DNA from 2 places in the Micromonospora sp. CA-111912 genome. Region 1 is predicted to be linked to the other one. Evidence: riboswitches for the same ligand, from Rfam matches in the RefSeq annotation. Region 1 holds a riboswitch; the other holds the start of a gene.
What was found. A riboswitch is a leader RNA that binds a small molecule or an ion and turns the genes downstream of it on or off. The one in region 1 is predicted to bind cyclic di-AMP.
Positions count from the first base shown of each region.

Region 2: another riboswitch for cyclic di-AMP. It lies ahead of ACQPZO_RS00505 (NlpC/P60 family protein); the one in region 1 lies ahead of ACQPZO_RS10005 (C39 family peptidase).

Region 1 covers NZ_CP192007.1:2,374,555-2,384,307, forward strand. Annotated here, with positions in the region: gene ACQPZO_RS09980 (alpha-ketoglutarate-dependent dioxygenase AlkB) at 1-224, opposite strand, end outside; gene ACQPZO_RS09985 (polysaccharide pyruvyl transferase family protein) at 331-1,656, opposite strand; gene ACQPZO_RS09990 (acyltransferase family protein) at 1,967-3,190, shown strand; gene ACQPZO_RS09995 (hypothetical protein) at 3,350-3,817, shown strand; gene ACQPZO_RS10000 (hypothetical protein) at 3,949-4,710, shown strand; cyclic di-AMP (ydaO/yuaA leader) riboswitch at 5,029-5,171, shown strand; gene ACQPZO_RS10005 (C39 family peptidase) at 5,394-6,257, shown strand; gene ACQPZO_RS10010 (CDP-glycerol glycerophosphotransferase family protein) at 6,429-8,141, opposite strand; gene ACQPZO_RS10015 (D-ribitol-5-phosphate cytidylyltransferase) at 8,185-9,687, opposite strand.
Region 2 covers NZ_CP192007.1:113,787-120,581, reverse strand. Annotated here, with positions in the region: gene ACQPZO_RS00520 (zinc metalloprotease) at 207-1,190, shown strand; gene ACQPZO_RS00515 (pyridoxamine 5'-phosphate oxidase family protein) at 1,262-1,822, opposite strand; gene dcd (dCTP deaminase) at 1,922-2,500, shown strand; gene ACQPZO_RS00505 (NlpC/P60 family protein) at 2,552-3,592, opposite strand; cyclic di-AMP (ydaO/yuaA leader) riboswitch at 3,605-3,745, opposite strand; gene ACQPZO_RS00500 (N-acetylmuramoyl-L-alanine amidase) at 3,958-5,949, shown strand; gene ACQPZO_RS00495 (NlpC/P60 family protein) at 6,114-6,795, opposite strand, start outside.

The sequences.
Region 1 (9,753 bases):
ACGTCGACCTCGGCGTCGTACATCGTGCGGCGTTCGGCCCGCCACGGCACCTCGGTGAGCAGGGTGTCGAGCACCTGGTCCGAACCCAGGACCCAGCCGGGCAGGTGGTCCACCCAGGCGCCCCGGTCGAGCGGGTGCCGGCGCAGCTGGCCGGCGAGCGGGCCCAGCGAGGGCTCGTCGGGGGTGAAATCGAGCATCGACGGCTGGTAGGCGGCACCGGACATGCGCCCACCCTAACGGCTTGTTCGTACACCCGTACGACTGCCGTCCCCCGTCTGTCGGCTGCACCGGACGGTCGTACGCGTACGAGGTCACGCACCCCGGGGATGGTCAGTGGTGCAGTATCCGGCGTACCCGCCCCTTGACCGCGGCCCGTACCCGGGTCCGCAGCCGCTGCGCGTCCAACTCCTCGACGCTCTTCTTGAGCTCCTGGTTCCCGTCGCGCAGCCACTGGATCCGGGCGATCAGCTCGCTCGGGTCGGTGGCCGTCTGGGCGCGGACCGCCGGGGGATAGCTCGTCTCGGCGACCTGCCGGTCGAAGCGCGCCGCGGCGTCGCCATCGGCGAAGGAGTGGCCGAGGTCGTGCCGGGCCAGGAACGACATCATCGTCTCGAACCGGGCCTTGTGCCCGTTGTTCAGCGCGGTGTAGTCCGCCTCGTCGTAGAGCGCGACGGCGTCCACGTCGGCCGACACGTCCTTCATGATCCGGTGCGGGATGTCGAAGTACCGGGCCAGCTCCAACGTGCGCGAGTCATGCGCGAACAGGTAGCCCGGGGTGCCGGCGATCAGTGCCGTGATGGTGCCGTGGATGCGGGTGCCGAAGTTGAAGTCGAACCCGGACAGGTAGTCCATCCAGGTCCACGGGTCGACGAACATCCGCACCTTGTCCTCGACGAAGAGCGGGTGCGAGGTGTGGATCGGGATGGCGGCCTGCTTGCCCCGCTCCTGAGGCAGGTCACCGTAGAGCAGGGTGCCGAGGGTCTTCAGGTCCTGCGGGAGGTAGCGCAGGTTCGGGTAGCGCTGGTGGTGCGAGGTGATCACCTTAGCCATCGACTTGACGTACGGGGAGACGGTCAGCGCCACCCGGTCATCGACGGTGAGCGTCGCCTTCCGCTTCTCCACCCGCAGGCTGTCGCCGTGCAGGAACATCGACGGGCAGCCGATCACGTCGACCGCGGAGAAGCCGAGGCTGCGCAGGTACCCCTCGGTGATCTCGCCGCGCACGCCGATGCTGTGCGACCGGTCGAGCACCGCCTTCACGAACGGCTTGACCGCGTCGTCGATCGGTCGCAGGTACTCCCGGTCGCCGTTGACGTCGGTCTGCGCGCCGACGCCCAGCACCACCACCGGGATCTTCAGCCGCTCGATGAGCCGGGTCATGTTGACCAGCCGGTGGGCGTAGCTGCGCCGGAACGCGTTCGCCAGCGGCACCACGAAGACGTCGTACCGCTCGTTGATCTCGTCCGCGTCGCGCAGGTTGGCCTGGAACTTCGACGAGGTGATCTGCGCCGTCGAGGTCCGCAGGATCTTGTGCGCCGAGTGGCTGAACACGAGGTTGCCGGTGTTGTCACCGATCCAGTTGCGCTCGAACGTCTCCTCCGGCGAGTAGACGTCGAACGGGCCCTTCTTGGCCCGGAGCAGGATCCGCTGGTGCATCGGTGCCGTCCTTCTCGTCGTGTCCGCCCCGTCAAGGGTGCGCCGGCGGGCGCCGACCGGGCGTGGCCCGACGAGGTCGGGGCACGCCCGTTGGTTCCGAGACCGCGATATTAGGCCATCGGACACCTGCTCCTGGCATTCGCGTCTCCCCGGCGAACGCCGACGCGAGGACCGGGCGGGCACTGCGGGTAGGGTGCCCGGCGGGCGGCACCCCACCGGCCCGCCACGACGCGGCGGCGCCGGCTGCCCGGCGCGACACGAGGCGAGGAGGCGCGGTGTTGGTGACCCTGCGGACGGACGGACCGCCGGCATGACCAGCACACCGACCGTCGTACGATCCGAGCCGCTGACCCGCCCGGCGAGCCGGCTGCCCTCGCTGACCGGGCTGCGCTGGATCGCCGCCCTGCTGGTCTTCGGGTACCACGTCGGCACGATGCGGATCGTCGCCGAGCCCGACTACCAGGCCGTCATCGACTGGCTGTTCACCCTGGGCCTGTCCGGGGTGGAGTTCTTCTTCATCCTCAGCGGGTTCGTGCTGGTCTGGTCGGCCCGCGACGGGGACCGCCGCCGCGACTTCTGGCGCCGCCGGCTAGCCAAGATCTACCCCAACCACCTGCTGATGTGGGCGGTGGTGCTGCTCACCGGCGTGTGGGTCTTCGCCGACCCGGTCAACCCCCGCGCCGCGGTGGAGAACCTCCTGCTGCTCCAGGCCTGGGACCCGACCCCCGGCTACTTCTACAGCGTGAACTCGGTGAGCTGGTCGCTCTCCTGCGAGCTGTTCTTCTACTTCTGCCTGCCGTTCGCGCTGCCGCTGGTCCGCCGAGCGCGGCCCGGGGTGCTGTGGGCGGTGGTGATCGCGGTGCCGCTGCTGATCGTGGCGCTCTGGCCCGGTCAGCGCCTCGTGCCGCAGGAGAGCACCTGGTGGTTCACCCAGGTCTTCCCCGTCGTGCGGTCCCTGGAGTTCTGGATGGGCGTCGCCGCGGCCGAGCTGCTGCGCCGGGGGCGCTGGCGGGGCCCCGGCCTCACCGCGGCCAGCGTGATCTTCGTGGCCACCTGGGTCGTCGCCTCGCAGTGGATCCGCGCCGAGTTGTGGGCGGCCCTGCTCGCGGCGGCGTACCTGTTGGTCATCGCAGCCGCCGCCGACGCGGACGTGCGCGGGGCGCGGACGCCGTGGCGGTCCCGGCCGATGGTCTGGCTCGGCGAGGTCTCCTTCGCGTTCTACCTGGTGCACGTCTTCGTCATGGTCACCGTGCTGCGGCTGGCCGACCGGCTCGGCGTGGGGCTGCCCGGCTGGTGGGGACCGCTGGCCGTGGTCGGCTTCCTGCTGGTGAACCTGGTGCTGGCCGCGCTGCTGCACCGGTGGGTCGAGATGCCGCTGACCCGCCGGCTCGGGCCGCCCCGCCGGCCCCGCCCGGCGACTCCCGGCGGCGGGCCGGTCCCCGGCGACCCGGCGGGGCCACCCGGGCCGGCGACGACGGCCGCCCCCGCGCCGGAGCACCCCCGCGAGCAGGTCGCCGTCCCCGAGCGGCGCTGACCGCCCCGATCCCGCGCCGCCCCCGCCGGGGCCCGGGGCGGCACCCACGGCCCCGTGGCGTACTCGCGGGAGTGGGCCGGGGAAGAACCGGACGATCGGGACGTCGCGACACGCCCGCCATCGGTGCGTCCCGCGATAGGGCTTCGGTAGCGTGAGCGTGTGCTTTCCGCCGCGCCGACCTGTCTCCTGTGGTGGGTCGCGCGCTGGACCGCCCGGATGCTGACCAGCCTGGCCGTCGCGGTCGCTTTCTCGCTGGGCGCCGGGTCGCTGTCGTTCGACCCGGCGCCGCCCGCCGGGGCCGACGCCGCGGGCGGGTCCGCGGCCTGGTCTCCGGCGGACAGCCCGGCCGTCCTCGGGGTGCCCGACCCCGACCTCGGCCGGGCCTGGTCTCCGGCCGGCAGCCCGGCCGTCCTCGGGGCGTCCGATCTCGGCCCGGTCCCGGCCGCCGGGATGCGTGGGGCCGGCCCTGGCCGGGCCGCCGCCGACGTCCCGGCCGCCCCCGCGCACCCCGGCGCGGTCCCGGCCGCCCCGGCGGGCCGGTCCGTGATCGACCCGGCCCCGGTGCACCGGATGCCCGTCGGGCCCGCCGCGAGGACCGCCGGGTCGCGCGCGCCGCCGCGCGGCTGACCTGTCCGCGACACCGCCGTCTCGCGACCGCACCACCGCACCCGTCCGCCCGGCCCGGTGGCGCCCCCGCGCCCCGCCCGGTGGCGCGGAGCGCCCGCTTCCCGCATCCACCCGCCCGTTAGGTGCCGACCATGGACATCGTTCTCCACCAGTTCCTCGTCGAGGTGCCGCTGGCCGCCGCCATCTGGTCGGTGCTGCTCGTGGTGGCGCTGGGCGTTCTCACCGCCCTGGTAGCCCGCCCGCAGCGGGACCGGCCGGTGGTCGACCCCACCCCGCCCGCCGTCGACCCGGCCATCGAGGAGGCCGTCGACCTGCGCCGGTACGCCGAGGAGGTGGGGGTGGCCGCCGCCGGCGCCGCCCAGACCGCCCGCCGGCGACGCGACGCGTGGCTGGCCGCCCAGGACGCCCTCGATCGGGCCTGGCAGGCGTACGACGAGGCGGAGGCCGCCGCGCGGCGCTTCTCCGGCGCGGGGGCACTGCCGGTGCCGCGTACCCCCCGCACCCCCGCCGAGTACGCCGCCCGGGAGCGCTGGCTGCACCACGCCGCCACGGCCGCCCACCTGCGCGGCGAGCTGTCCATCCGGCAGCTCTGCGACGTCTTCGCGCACCGGGACGGCTGGGACCCCCGGCTGCATCCGGTTCAGCAGGAGGTCGTGCTGGCCCGGGCGGTGCGGGACGGGAGGCAGGCCGGCCACCGGGCGGCGGCGGCCCGGGAGCGGGCCGCCTGGCGTGCCGCCGAACTGGCCGCCGAGGCCGCCCGGGCGCTGGCCGTCGAGGCGTGCGCTGCCGCGGAGCGGGCCCGCCCCGTCCGGGTGCCCGCGCCCCGGGCCGCGACGGCGAACGCTCGCCGGACCGTCCCGGCCGCCCGCTGGCACCCGGCCCGGGCCGGCTGACCTGACCCCCGACCCGGGTGGGTCGCGGTGCGGCCCGAATTTTCTTTATGACGCCGGTCACATCTCCCGGGTAAACGGGCAGTCGACCCATCGGGGCGGGTCCACCGACATAACTCGCCGACGATCAAGACTGATCGTCCGGTTGTCGCCCGGGGGCCCCTCGAAGGCTCGTAATCCCATTGAGTCACGTCAGTTCCCAATGGGTCGCAAGAAAGCTGATCGGAGAGGGTTTAAGCAGGTGGGAAGGGCTTGGCAGGGTCTCGACCGGCCAGTAATGTCGGCCCGTCCGGTGCGGTACCCGATCGCTAGAGGCGACGCCGCGCGGGCCCGCTCAATCGTGACCATCACGAACCGGGGACCCAGTGCACGTGTGGGGTGAATCCGCGGGCCACGGCCTGCGGTAGGGCGATCTTCCCGCCCGAATCCGTCAGCTAACCCGGTAGGCGGTGTCGGAAGGAGTGCCATCCTCGTGCAGCGCGACCCCATCCCTCGGTTGTTCCTCCACCGCGGCGCCGTGGTGCCCGCGTCCGTCGCCCCCGGGCTGACGAACTGACCGGCGCACCCGCCCGTACGCCCGGCTGACCGGGCATCTTCCCAGAGCGGACCTGACCGGCTGTGGACGTCTCGTCCACGCCACCGTGCGACGACGCATGCCCAGGTGCCCCCGCTCTCCGCCCCATCCCGTGGAGGAACACGTGAACGACCACCTCAAGCGGCAGTTGCGACGTCTCGCCACCGAGCGCCCGTACCAGGTCGTCGCCGGCTCGGCCGCGGCGCTCCTGCTGGCCTCCGGCACCGGTGCGTTGCTGGCCGGCGCCGACGACACCCCCGCCCCGCGGCAGACCACCAACGCCGCCGTGGCCGAGATCGCACCCCGCCTCGACAGCGCGGCCAGCCGCGCCCAGGCCCGGGCAGGCGCGACCGCGTCCTCCAGCGCCTCGCCGTCGCCGAGCGCCACCACGGCCGCGCCGAACCCCGACCTGACCACCAAGGCGGCCCCGAAGCAGACCACGGCGCAGCCGGTCACCCCGAAGTCGCCGTCGTCGAAGGTTCTCGACTACGCCTACCAGGCGCAGACCACCTACTACTACTGCGGCCCCGCGGCGGTGCGCAACGCGCTCTCCGCCACCGGCGTCGGGAGCACCCAGGACGGGCTGGCCAGCCGCCTCGGCACCACCGAGATGGGCACCAACTCGGCCGAGGACACCACCCGGGTGCTCAACGGGATGGTCAAGGGCGACCCGTACCAAACCCGGATGATCCCGGGCGGTGCCGCCACCGGGGCCCAGATCGACCGGCTCAAGGCGGACGTGGTGAAGGCGGTCGGCGCCGGGCGCGGCGTCGTGGTGAACATCGCCGGTGACGCCACCGACGTCGACGGCGGCTGGCATTCCTTCCCCGGCGGCCACTACATCGCCGTCGTGGGCTACCGCAACGAAGGCCGTACCGTGCGGATCGCCGACTCGGCCAACCCGGCCGCCTCGGCGTACTGGATCAGCACCACGGCCCTGGCGCACTGGGCGGCGACCAGGGGCTACTCGGCCTGATCACCCTTCCCCCACCGGGCCCCGGCTCTCCCCGTGAGCCGGGGCCCGGTGCTGTCCCGCGCCGTCCGGCACCGGGCCGGGCCGGCACCGCGGCCGTCCGGGTGCCGTCCGGCACCGTGGCCGTGACCGAACCCGTCGGCTCCGGCCTCAACCCTGACGCGAACTTCTTGATTACCGCGGGAAGCTGGAGGGGGTGGGGGAGGGCGGGGTGGGGGTCGGGCGGGGGGTGGGTGGGGTCCAGGTCGGGGTCAGCTCGCGGCGGGCCGCTGCCAGGAACGCCTCGGCGTACTGGTGGGTGGGGAAGTCGCCCAGGTAGCGGGAGCGGGTGGCCCAGCGGGCCGTTGCCTGCGGGTCGGTGTCGAGCAGGTGACCGAGCACCTCGTCGAGGTTGGCCGCGTCGCGGCGCAGCACGTAGCCCGAGCCGGCCAGGGGGAACCGCTCGACGAACCGGTCGCCGTCGCCGCCCATGTCCGTGACCGCGTACGGCTTGCCGGAGTAGAGGTAGTCGGAGATCACCCCGGAGACGTCCGAGAGCAGCGCGTCGGAGCGGTTCACGCAGTCGACCAGGGACATCTCCCGGCTGGCCGCAGCGCCCCAGACGTGCTGCCGGCCGGTGCGGGCCCGGTCCGCGGCGAGCAGCTCCGTGAGCCGGGCGAGCTGCCGCGCCGACGCCGGATTCTGCCCGGTGTACGGGTGGGCGCGCAGGATCACCGTCGCGCCCCGGGCCAGCAGCCCTCGGACGAGGGTCTCGCCCACCGGCAGGGAGCAGTAGTTCGCGTCGGCGTGGTGCCCGGTCCAGGTCGGGGTGTAGAGCACCGTCGGGTTCGGCAGGCCGGTTGCCGGCTCCCGGCGTACCTCGATCGACTCGACCTGCGGGCGGCCGACCACGACGAACTTCTCCGCCGGGATGTCCACCCCCGCGCGGGCGTACCGCTCGATCGCGGCCGGGCCGGCCACGAAGATCCGGTCGAAGATCGCCGAGACCGGGTTGGCGCTGGGCGCCTTGTCGCTGTCGCCGTGGTGGATCTGCACGTGGGTGAGCTGGGTGAACCGGATGCAGTGGCTGTTCTTCGCCCCGTGGTTGACGTAGAACGCCACCTTGAGACTCGGCACCAGCGCCTCGTCCATCGCCTTGAGGGTGGGGCAGTACACCACCGGGGCAGTGGTGGCCGCGGCGATCGGGGCGAGGAACTCCGGCTCCCGCACCATCACGAGGAACGGCCGGCCGATCCGCTCCAGGTAGGGCAGCCACATGGTGACCTGGTACTCCGACCCCGGCGGGGCGGAGAAGTGCAGCAGGAACTCCGGCTGGTGCGCCCGCAGCGCCCGGGTCACCGCACCGCCCCCGGTCCCCGGCCGGAACCGCCGGCGGGCCAGGTCCAGGGCCACCGCCCCGGTGCCCGCGCCGACGCCCAGCGCCAGCAGCAGGGCGACGAACGCCGGCAGCGCCAGCGCGGCGGCCAGCGCCACTGCGGCGAGCAGCACCAGCAGGGCGTCGGCCAGCCGACCGGCGACCAGCGGGGCCCACGACCGGACCGGGAGGTTGGCGGCCCGGATCTCCAGGTCACCGGCCTGCCGCAGCGGCCCCACCAGCAGCACCAGCCCCAGCAGCACCAGGGCCGTGGCGGCCAGCGCCGGGTCGAAGCCGGCGTCGAGCCGGCGGGCGTACCCGACCAGGATGCCGGCCGCGAGCAGCACCGACTCGGCAGTGCTGTCGGCGGCCGGCCGGACCCGGCGCTCCCAGCCGGCGGCGGCCAGGGCCGTCACCGCGAGCGCCAGCCCCCAGCCGGTCGCCCCGGTCAGCGCGAGGGCGAGGAACGCCAGCACCGCCAGGCCGGTGGTCGCCACCCGGGCGGTCAGCTTCCTGACCAGGTCACCACGCATGTCGTTTCCGCTTCTCCCGCCGTGCTGCGGTGGCCGTCGTCGCTCAGCCGGCCGTGGCCGGGGTCGCCGTCGGGCCGCCCTGGGCGGGAACGTTCGCGGCGGGCCCCTCGCCCGGTGCCCGCCGGACGTCGATGACCTGCCCGGTCAGCTCGGAGATCAGCACGTCCAGCGAGGACTGGGCGACGGTCTCCGCGGCGAGCAGGGTGTGCTCCGGCTCCTCGCCGAACGCCTTGGTGCGCATCGGGGTGGCGGTGCGCTCCGGGTTGATGCAGTTGACCCGTACGCCGAACTCGGCCCACTCGTCGGACAGCGCCTGGGTCAGGTTGACCAGCGCGGCCTTGGTGGCCGAGTAGAGCGCGTAGCGGGCCCGGCCCCGGGTGTACGAGCTGGACGTGTAGAGCAGGAGCTGGCCCTTGGTCTGCTGCAGGTACGACAGGGACTGCCGGGCGATGGTGACCGGGCCGACGAAGTTGACCTGCAGGACCCGGTCCATGGTCTCCTGGTCCATCTCCGACAGCTCGCCCTTCTCCAGGACGCCGGCGGTGACCACCACGTGGTCGATCCGGCCGGTGGCCTCGAAGGCGGTCTTCAGCGCGGCCTCGACGTCGGCGGCCCGCTCGACGTGGGTGCCGGTGGTGGAGCGGCTGAACGGGAAGACCTGCGCGCCGTAACGGCGGGCCAGTTCGGTCAGCTCGTGACCGATGCCGTAGCTGCCGCCGAACACGACGACGGTCCGGCCGGTCAGCTCCTCGGTGTAGGAACGGTGGTCGGTCAGCTTGGGTGCCTGCGCGGCGGCGAGCTGGAAGAGCTTGTCCGCGAGGTGCACGTCGACCGGGTGGGTGACCTTGATGTTCTCGTCCGAGCCGTCGATCACCTTGATCGGGGTGCCGGGCAGGTAGCGCAGCACGACGCCGCAGTCGTCGGTGGCGGCGAAGTTCGCGTCGCCACCGGCGATCCGGTACGCCTCCCGGATGGTGCCCGAGCGGAACGCCTGCGGGGTCTGGCCCCGGCGCAGGGTGGACCGGACCGGGATGTCGGTGATGCACTCGTTCTCGTCGACCTGGATGATCGTGTCGGCCGAGGGGATCGCCACGTCGACCGCCGTGTAGGTCCAGAGCGCGTTCACGCACTCCCGGACGATCCGGCCGCTGAGCAGCGGGCGCACCGCGTCGTGGAAGAGGATGTTGACGTCGCCCTCGCCGATGGCGTCCAGGGCGATCCGGGTGGTCGCGTTGCGGGTGTCGCCGCCGGAGATGACCTTGCTGACCTTCCGGAAGCCGGCCTTGTCGACGATCTGCTGGGCGTCGGGGACGTGCCCGGCGGCCATCAGCACGATGATCTCGTCGATCTCGGGGGCCGCCTCGAAGACCGCCAGGGTGTGCTCGATGATCGGCTTGCCGGCGATCTTCAGTAGCTGCTTCGGGATGCCCAGGCCCAGCCGGGTCCCCGTGCCCCCCGCGAGGACCACCGCCACCGTCCGCGAGGGGCGCCAGGGAGCCGGGCTGGCCGGCGTGGCGTCCGGTGCGGCGGTGTGGTCCTGCGTCATTTGCCGTTCCTCACTTCTGCGTGGGGTGGGGGATTCACGCCTCGATGACCGGTTGGTGGATTCTGA
Region 2 (6,795 bases), 2.3 Mb from region 1:
GACGCCACGGCCTGCACTCCCCCCGGCCCGATCCATGGCCGCCCTCACCGCCTCCCCGCGACCCCCGAGCCATCGATGAGACCTAGAAGTTTCATGCCGGCAACATATAGTCGTTCTCAAATCCTTCGATGGGTTGTAACGTCTGCCACACGTTTCAGCCACGGCGCGACACACCCCCTGCCGCGCCGACAGAAAGAGGTGGGCCCATGGGACTCCGTGCCAACCTGCTGACCCGGCGTACCGCCGGCGTCGCGTCGACGACCCTCGCACTCCTGCTCAGCACCGCCGCCGTGGGCATCGTCCCGGCCGCATCGGCCTTCTCCGCCGCCCCGGCGGAGACGTGCGCCGAGCCGGCCGACGTGCACTCCGACGCCCGGGTCAAGGCGGGCGCACAGGCCAAGCACGAGCCCAACGAGCTGACCGCCGCACAGGTCCGTGAGCGCGAGGCCGACCTCGCCGCCACCCTGCGCGAGCGGGCCAGCTACCGGGCCGGCGCCGGCGCCGGCACGCTCGCGACCGTGAACATTCCGGTCGTCGTGCACGTCATCCAGGAGAACAGCACCCGGGCCGGCGGCAACATCCCGGACTCGCTGATCACCTCGCAGATCAGCGTGCTGAACCAGGCCTACAGCGGCGCTACCGGCGGCGCGGCGACCGCCTTCGGCTTCCAGCTCCAGAAGATCAACCGGGTCACCAACCCGGCGTGGTACCCGATCGTGTCGGGCTCGTCGGCCGAGCGCTCGATGAAGACCTCGCTGCGTGAGGGCGGCAAGAACACCCTGAACATGTACCTCGGCGAGCTGAGCGGCGGCCTGCTCGGCTGGGCGACCTTCCCGAAGAAGACGCTGGACAAGATGGACGGCGTCGTCGCCCTGAACGAGTCGCTGCCGGGCGGCACCGCCACCAACTACAACCAGGGCGACACCGGCACCCACGAGGTCGGCCACTGGCTGAACCTGTACCACACCTTCCAGGGCGGCTGCTCCGGCTCGGGCGACAGCGTGGGCGACACCCCGGCGGAGGCCTCGCCGGGGTACCAGTGCCCGACCGGACGGAACACCTGCACCGCGACCGGCCTGGACCCGATCACCAACTTCATGGACTACACCTACGACTCGTGCATGCACCAGTTCACCACCGGGCAGGCGAGCCGGATGTTGACCGCGTGGAACGCGTACCGCGCGGCCTGACGTACCCCTGTTCCTGACCCTCCGGTGCCGGCTCCGTCCTTCGACGGGGCCGGCACCGGCGTCGTCGGGGGTCAGGCCGCCGCGCGATGGGAGCCACGGATGTGCCGGGTCGGCCCCTGATCCGGTACGCCCACCGGCGCACCGCCCGGGTCACCGGCGGCCCGGGGGTCGAGCCACACCTGCACGGCCGGCTGCCCCGGGCCGCCGCCCGGGAAGACGGAGCCGCCCTGGTAGCGGCGGGCGAGCATCGCCACGTCGACGGTGAACTCGAACAACCGCCAGTCCACCTGCGGGGCAGCCCGCCCCAACTCGGCGAGCCGGGCCACCCGGGCCTGGTCGGTAACCGGCCACGCGTGCCCCGCCACGTACGCCTCGTCGTCGCTGTCCTCCGGCGGGAAGGAGTGCAGCGCGTAGCGGCCGTCGCGTTCGAGGTCGCACCGCTTCGGCGAGTCGACGATGAAGCAGAAGAGCCCGTCGTCGGTGATCACCGGGGAGACCGGGTGCACCCGGGGCCCACCGTCGGCGCGGACGGTGGCCAGGTAGCCGAAGCCCGGCCCGTACTGCTGCATGAGGAGGCGGATCCCGCCGGCGAGTCGTGGCTCGTCAGCGGCGAATTCGGACCAGGAAGCCATGTGGACATTCTATCGAACACGTGTACGACAGGCGAGCGCGGCACGCCGGTTGCAGCGGGCGATGACAGACCCGCCGACCAGGCTCGCTATGGTGTGGCGATGCTGCTCTCCGACCGCGATCTCGTCAGCGAGCTGAAGGCTGGCACGCTCGCGCTGGAGCCGTTCGAGCCCACCCTGGTGCAGCCGTCGAGCATCGACGTGCGCCTCGACAAGCTCTTCCGGGTCTTCAACAACCACCTCTACACGCACATCGACCCGTCGGTGCAGCAGGACGACCTGACCTCGGCGGTCGAGGTGCCCGACGGCGAGCCGTACGTGCTGCACCCGGGCGAGTTCGTGCTCGCCTCCACGCTGGAGGTGATCTCGCTCGGCGACCAGCTCGCGGGCCGGCTGGAGGGCAAGAGCTCGCTGGGCCGGCTCGGGCTGCTCACCCACTCGACCGCCGGGTTCATCGACCCGGGCTTCTCCGGTCACGTCACGCTGGAGCTGTCCAACGTGGCGAACCTGCCGATCACGCTCTGGCCGGGCATGAAGATCGGCCAGCTCTGCATCTTCCGGCTCTCCTCGCCGGCCGAGCACCCGTACGGGTCGAAGGTGTACGGCTCGCGGTACCAGGGCCAGCGCGGCCCGACGCCGAGCCGCTCCTGGCAGAACTGGCGCACCTGGCCCACCCGCTGACGGCGCGGGCGTGGTCGAGGGGCCCGTCCCGCGGAACGGGCCCCTCGCCGCTCAGTCGGGGCGGCCGTAGCTGTGGATCTGGCCGTCGTCGACGCGCTTCATCTTGACGGGCTGGCCGGCCTGGGAGGCGTGCACCACCCAGCCTCCGCCGACGTACATGCCGACGTGGTGCAGGTCGGCGTAGTAGAAGACGAGGTCACCGGGGCGCAGGTCGGCGCGGCTCACCCGGGCGGTCACCGACCGCTGCTGGGCCGCGTTGTGCGGCAGCGACACGCCGGCCTTGGCCCAGGCCGCGAGCATCAGGCCCGAGCAGTCGTACGAGTTGGGGCCCTCGGCGCCCCAGACGTAGGGCTTGCCGATCTGGGCACAGGCGAACTTCACCGCGACCCCCGCGCCGCCACCGGGGTAGGCAGCCGGGCAGGGAGCGGGACGCAGCGCGCCGCCACCGCCGGTGCCGTACACCTTGAGCCGCAGCTTCTGGAGCCGGTCGATCTCGGCGTTGATCTGCTTCCGCTTGGCGGCGAGCTGCGCCTCGGTGCGGGCGAGCTGGGTGACCATCTCGTCCAGCGGCTTCTTCTTCGCGTCCAACTCGTCGCGGAGGTCGATGACCGCCCGGATGTCGCGCTGCTGGCGCTCGGCGAACTGGTCGAGCAGTTCCAACTGTCCCATCATCTGACCGGGCGAGCGGCTGCCGAGCAGCGCGTTCACCCCCGAGAGGTTCTCACTCTTGTACGCCTCGACGGCGAGGCCGCTGACCTTGTCCATCGCCTCGTCGACCCGGCGTTGCAGCGGCCCGATCTGCTTGGCGACGGCGTCGGCCTGCCGACGCTTGAGGGCGAGGTCCTGACGGGTGGCGTTGTGTCGCTCGATGAGCGGTTCGAGCTTGTTCCAGTCCTGGTCGATCTGCCGCTCGATCTCGGCGATCGAGGGATCGGCGTGGGCTGCGGTCGGAGCGCCGGTCAGGACGATGGCGGCGCCGGCCAGTGCGGCGAGAGCGGTGGTGAAGCGTGACCAGCGTGGGCGCGGCGTAGCCGGTATCCGGTCGGCGTGCGCCGACCGGCGTGACGGGCGCCGCAGGGCAGGGTGTGCCACCTGGCTCCGTTCTCCTTCTTCCTTGACCGCCTACCGGGTTAGCTGACGGGTTCGGGCGGGAAGGGAGAGCGCCCTACCGCAGCGGCGCTGCGGATTCACCCCGGCGTACCTGGGTCCCCGGCTCGCCCGGAGGCGACTCGGCGGTGTCGGACCGTCACCGCCCGGCTGGGCGATACAGCTACCGGCCGACGATTGACCAGAGTAGAGACGCCCGTTATCGATCCGCAACCCGCTGGGCCATGACACGCCATATCAAGCCACCGTGCGGAAGTTTCCTTCACATCGCGACACCTGGTGGAAAGCTATTGACGCGGGAGGGCGGCGGCGGAAGGGTGACCTCATCCGATGCCCAACCAGGAGGTTCGATGCCCCGTTCTGTCGTGTCGTCGAGCAGACGGATCCTGCTCGCCGCCGCCGTGGCCGCCACCACGGCCCTTGTGCCCCTCGGTACCACCGCCTCCCCGGCTGCGGCCGGCCAGACCCCCGACCGCCAGCAGCAGTACGCTGACGCCGCCGCCGAGTACGGCGTGCCGGAAAGCGTCCTGCTCGGCGTCTCCTACCTCCAGTCCCGCTGGGACACCAACGCCGGCACCCCCAGTACCAGCGGTGGGTACGGGCCGATGCACCTCACCGACGCCGATTACGTGACCGGCCTGCCCACCGGCACCCACCACGACTCCGGCGACGAGGACCCACGCGGGGACGACTCCCGCCCGGCCCCCGCCGCCGCCCAGCCCTCGGCCGACGAGGCCCCGACCGCGGCGTCGTTGCAGACCCTGGACACCGCCGCCACCCTCACCGGGGCCGACGAGGCGGCCCTGCGCGCCGACGCGCCGACGAACATCCGGGGCGGGGCGGCGCTGCTCGCGTCGTACCAGCGGCAGATCGGCGCCCCAGTCGGGGCCGGCACCGACCCGGCGGCCTGGTACGGCGCGGTGGCCCGGTACGCCGGCGCGGACAGCGCCGACGCGGCGGCTGCCTTCGCCGACGAGGTCTTCGGCACCATCGCCGGCGGCGAGAGCCGGGTGACCGACGACGGGCAGCGGGTGACCCTCGGCGCCCGGGCGGTGACCCCGCAGAAGTCCTGGCTGGACCGGCTCGGCCTGCGCCTGCCGGAGCGCCCCGACGGCCTGGAGTGCCCGTCGACCATCTCCTGCGAGTGGATCCCCGCCCCCTACCAGTCACTCGGTGCCGACCCCGGCGACTACGGCAACCACGACCTGTCCGACCGGCCCAAGCGGCAAAAGGTCGAGTACATCCTCATCCACGACACCGAGGGCAGCTACGCGGGCACGGTCAACATGGTCCAGGACCCGACCTACGTGAGCTGGCACTACACGCTGCGCTCGGCCGACGGGCACATCGCCCAGCACGTGAAGACCAAGGACGTCGCCTGGCACGCCGGCAACTGGTACGTCAACTCCAAGTCGATCGGGCTGGAGCACGAGGGCTTCGCCGCCCAGGGCACCTGGTACACCGAGGCGATGTACCGCACCTCGTCGAAGCTGGTCCGGTACCTCGCGCTGCGGCACGGCGTCCCGCTGGACCGGCAGCACATCATCGGCCACGACAACGTCCCCGGCACCGTCGCGGCGAACGTGCGGGGCATGCACTGGGACCCGGGCCCGTACTGGGACTGGTCGCACTACTTCGACCTGCTGCGCGCGCCGGAGCTCAACACCGGCACCCCGCTGACCGGCATGGTGCGGATCGACCCCGACTTCGCCACCAACCGGCCGGCGTTCACCGGCTGCGTGACGGCGGGCGTGCCGTGCCCCTCGCGCGGCTCCTCGGCGGTGGTGCTGCGCAGCGCGCCGAGCGCCGACGCGCCGCTGGTCAACGACATCGCCCTGCGTCCGAACGGCACGCCGGCCACGATGGCCGTCTCCGATCACGGTGCCCGCGCGTCGACCGGGCAGACGTACGCCCTGGCCGGCCGTGACGGTGACTGGACGGCGATCTGGTACCTCGGGCAGAAGGCGTGGTTCCACAACCCGGCGTCCGCGCCCACCGCGGCATGGACCGTCGGCCTGGTGGCCACCCCGAAGGCCGGGAAGGCGACGATCCCGGTGTACGGGCGGGCGTACCCGGAGGAGGCGGCGTACCCGGCCGGCGTGCCGTACCAGCCGATCTCGCCGTTGCAGTACACCCTCTCCGCCGGCCAGCGGTACTCCGTCGGCAACGTGCTGCCCAGCGAGTACTACCGGGCCGCCACGTTCGACGGCTCGGCCCCCGGTGACCGGACGGTGATCCGGGGTGAGAAGCAGTACGTGCAGATCCAGTTCGGCCACCGGATCATGTACGTCGACCGCGCCGACGTGAACCTGGTGCCGTCCCCGCTGGGTGCGCCCCGCTGACGGTCGCCCCTCGGCACGACGATGGCCCCCGGTCGGGTGACCGGGGGCCATCGTCGTGGACGGTGCTCAGGTGCGGGGCCTTGCGTGGCATCGGGTCCGGGCGGCCTTCGCGGGGGCCGGGGACTCCTGGCTGCGCGCGCCCGCACCGAAGCAGCGCGGGGGTGTCAGCCGGGTCGGCGGAAGCCGGCGACCGGCATGGTGTTGATGCTGCTCACGTTGACCGGCTTACCGGCCCGGGGCGCGTGCACCATTTTGTCATTGCCGAGGTACAGGCCGACGTGGTGCAGGTCGCTGAAGAAGAACACCAGGTCACCCGGGCGGGCCTCGGAGCGCGGGATGGTCCGGCCCTCGTTCCACTGTGCCCCGGTGAAGTGGGTCAGCGAGATCCCGGCCGCCTTGTAGGCGTACTGGGTCAGGCCGGAGCAGTCGAACGAGTTCGGGCCCGTCGCCCCCCAGACGTACGGGTCGCCGACCTGGGCGCAGGCGGTTCTGATGGCGGTCCGGGCGGCCGCGGTGACCACACCGGTGACCGTCGGGCAGCCCTCGGTGGACACGACGGTCTTCGGCATCGACGCCTGCAGCCGCTTGATCTCGGTGTTGATCTGCGCCTTCTTGGCCGCCAGTTCCTTGGTCTGCTTCTCCTGGCCGACGATCAGCGTGTCCAGCTTCAGCTTCTGTCCGTCGTACTTGGCCCGGACGGCGAGGACGCCCTGCAACTGACGGCGCTCCTCCGAGGCCAGCCGGTCCAGCATGGTGAGCTGCTCGGCGAGCGTCCCCGGCTTGGTGCTGACCAGCAGCGCGCCGAGGTCCTGCGACGGGCCGGAGATGTAGTAGCGGGCGGCGAGG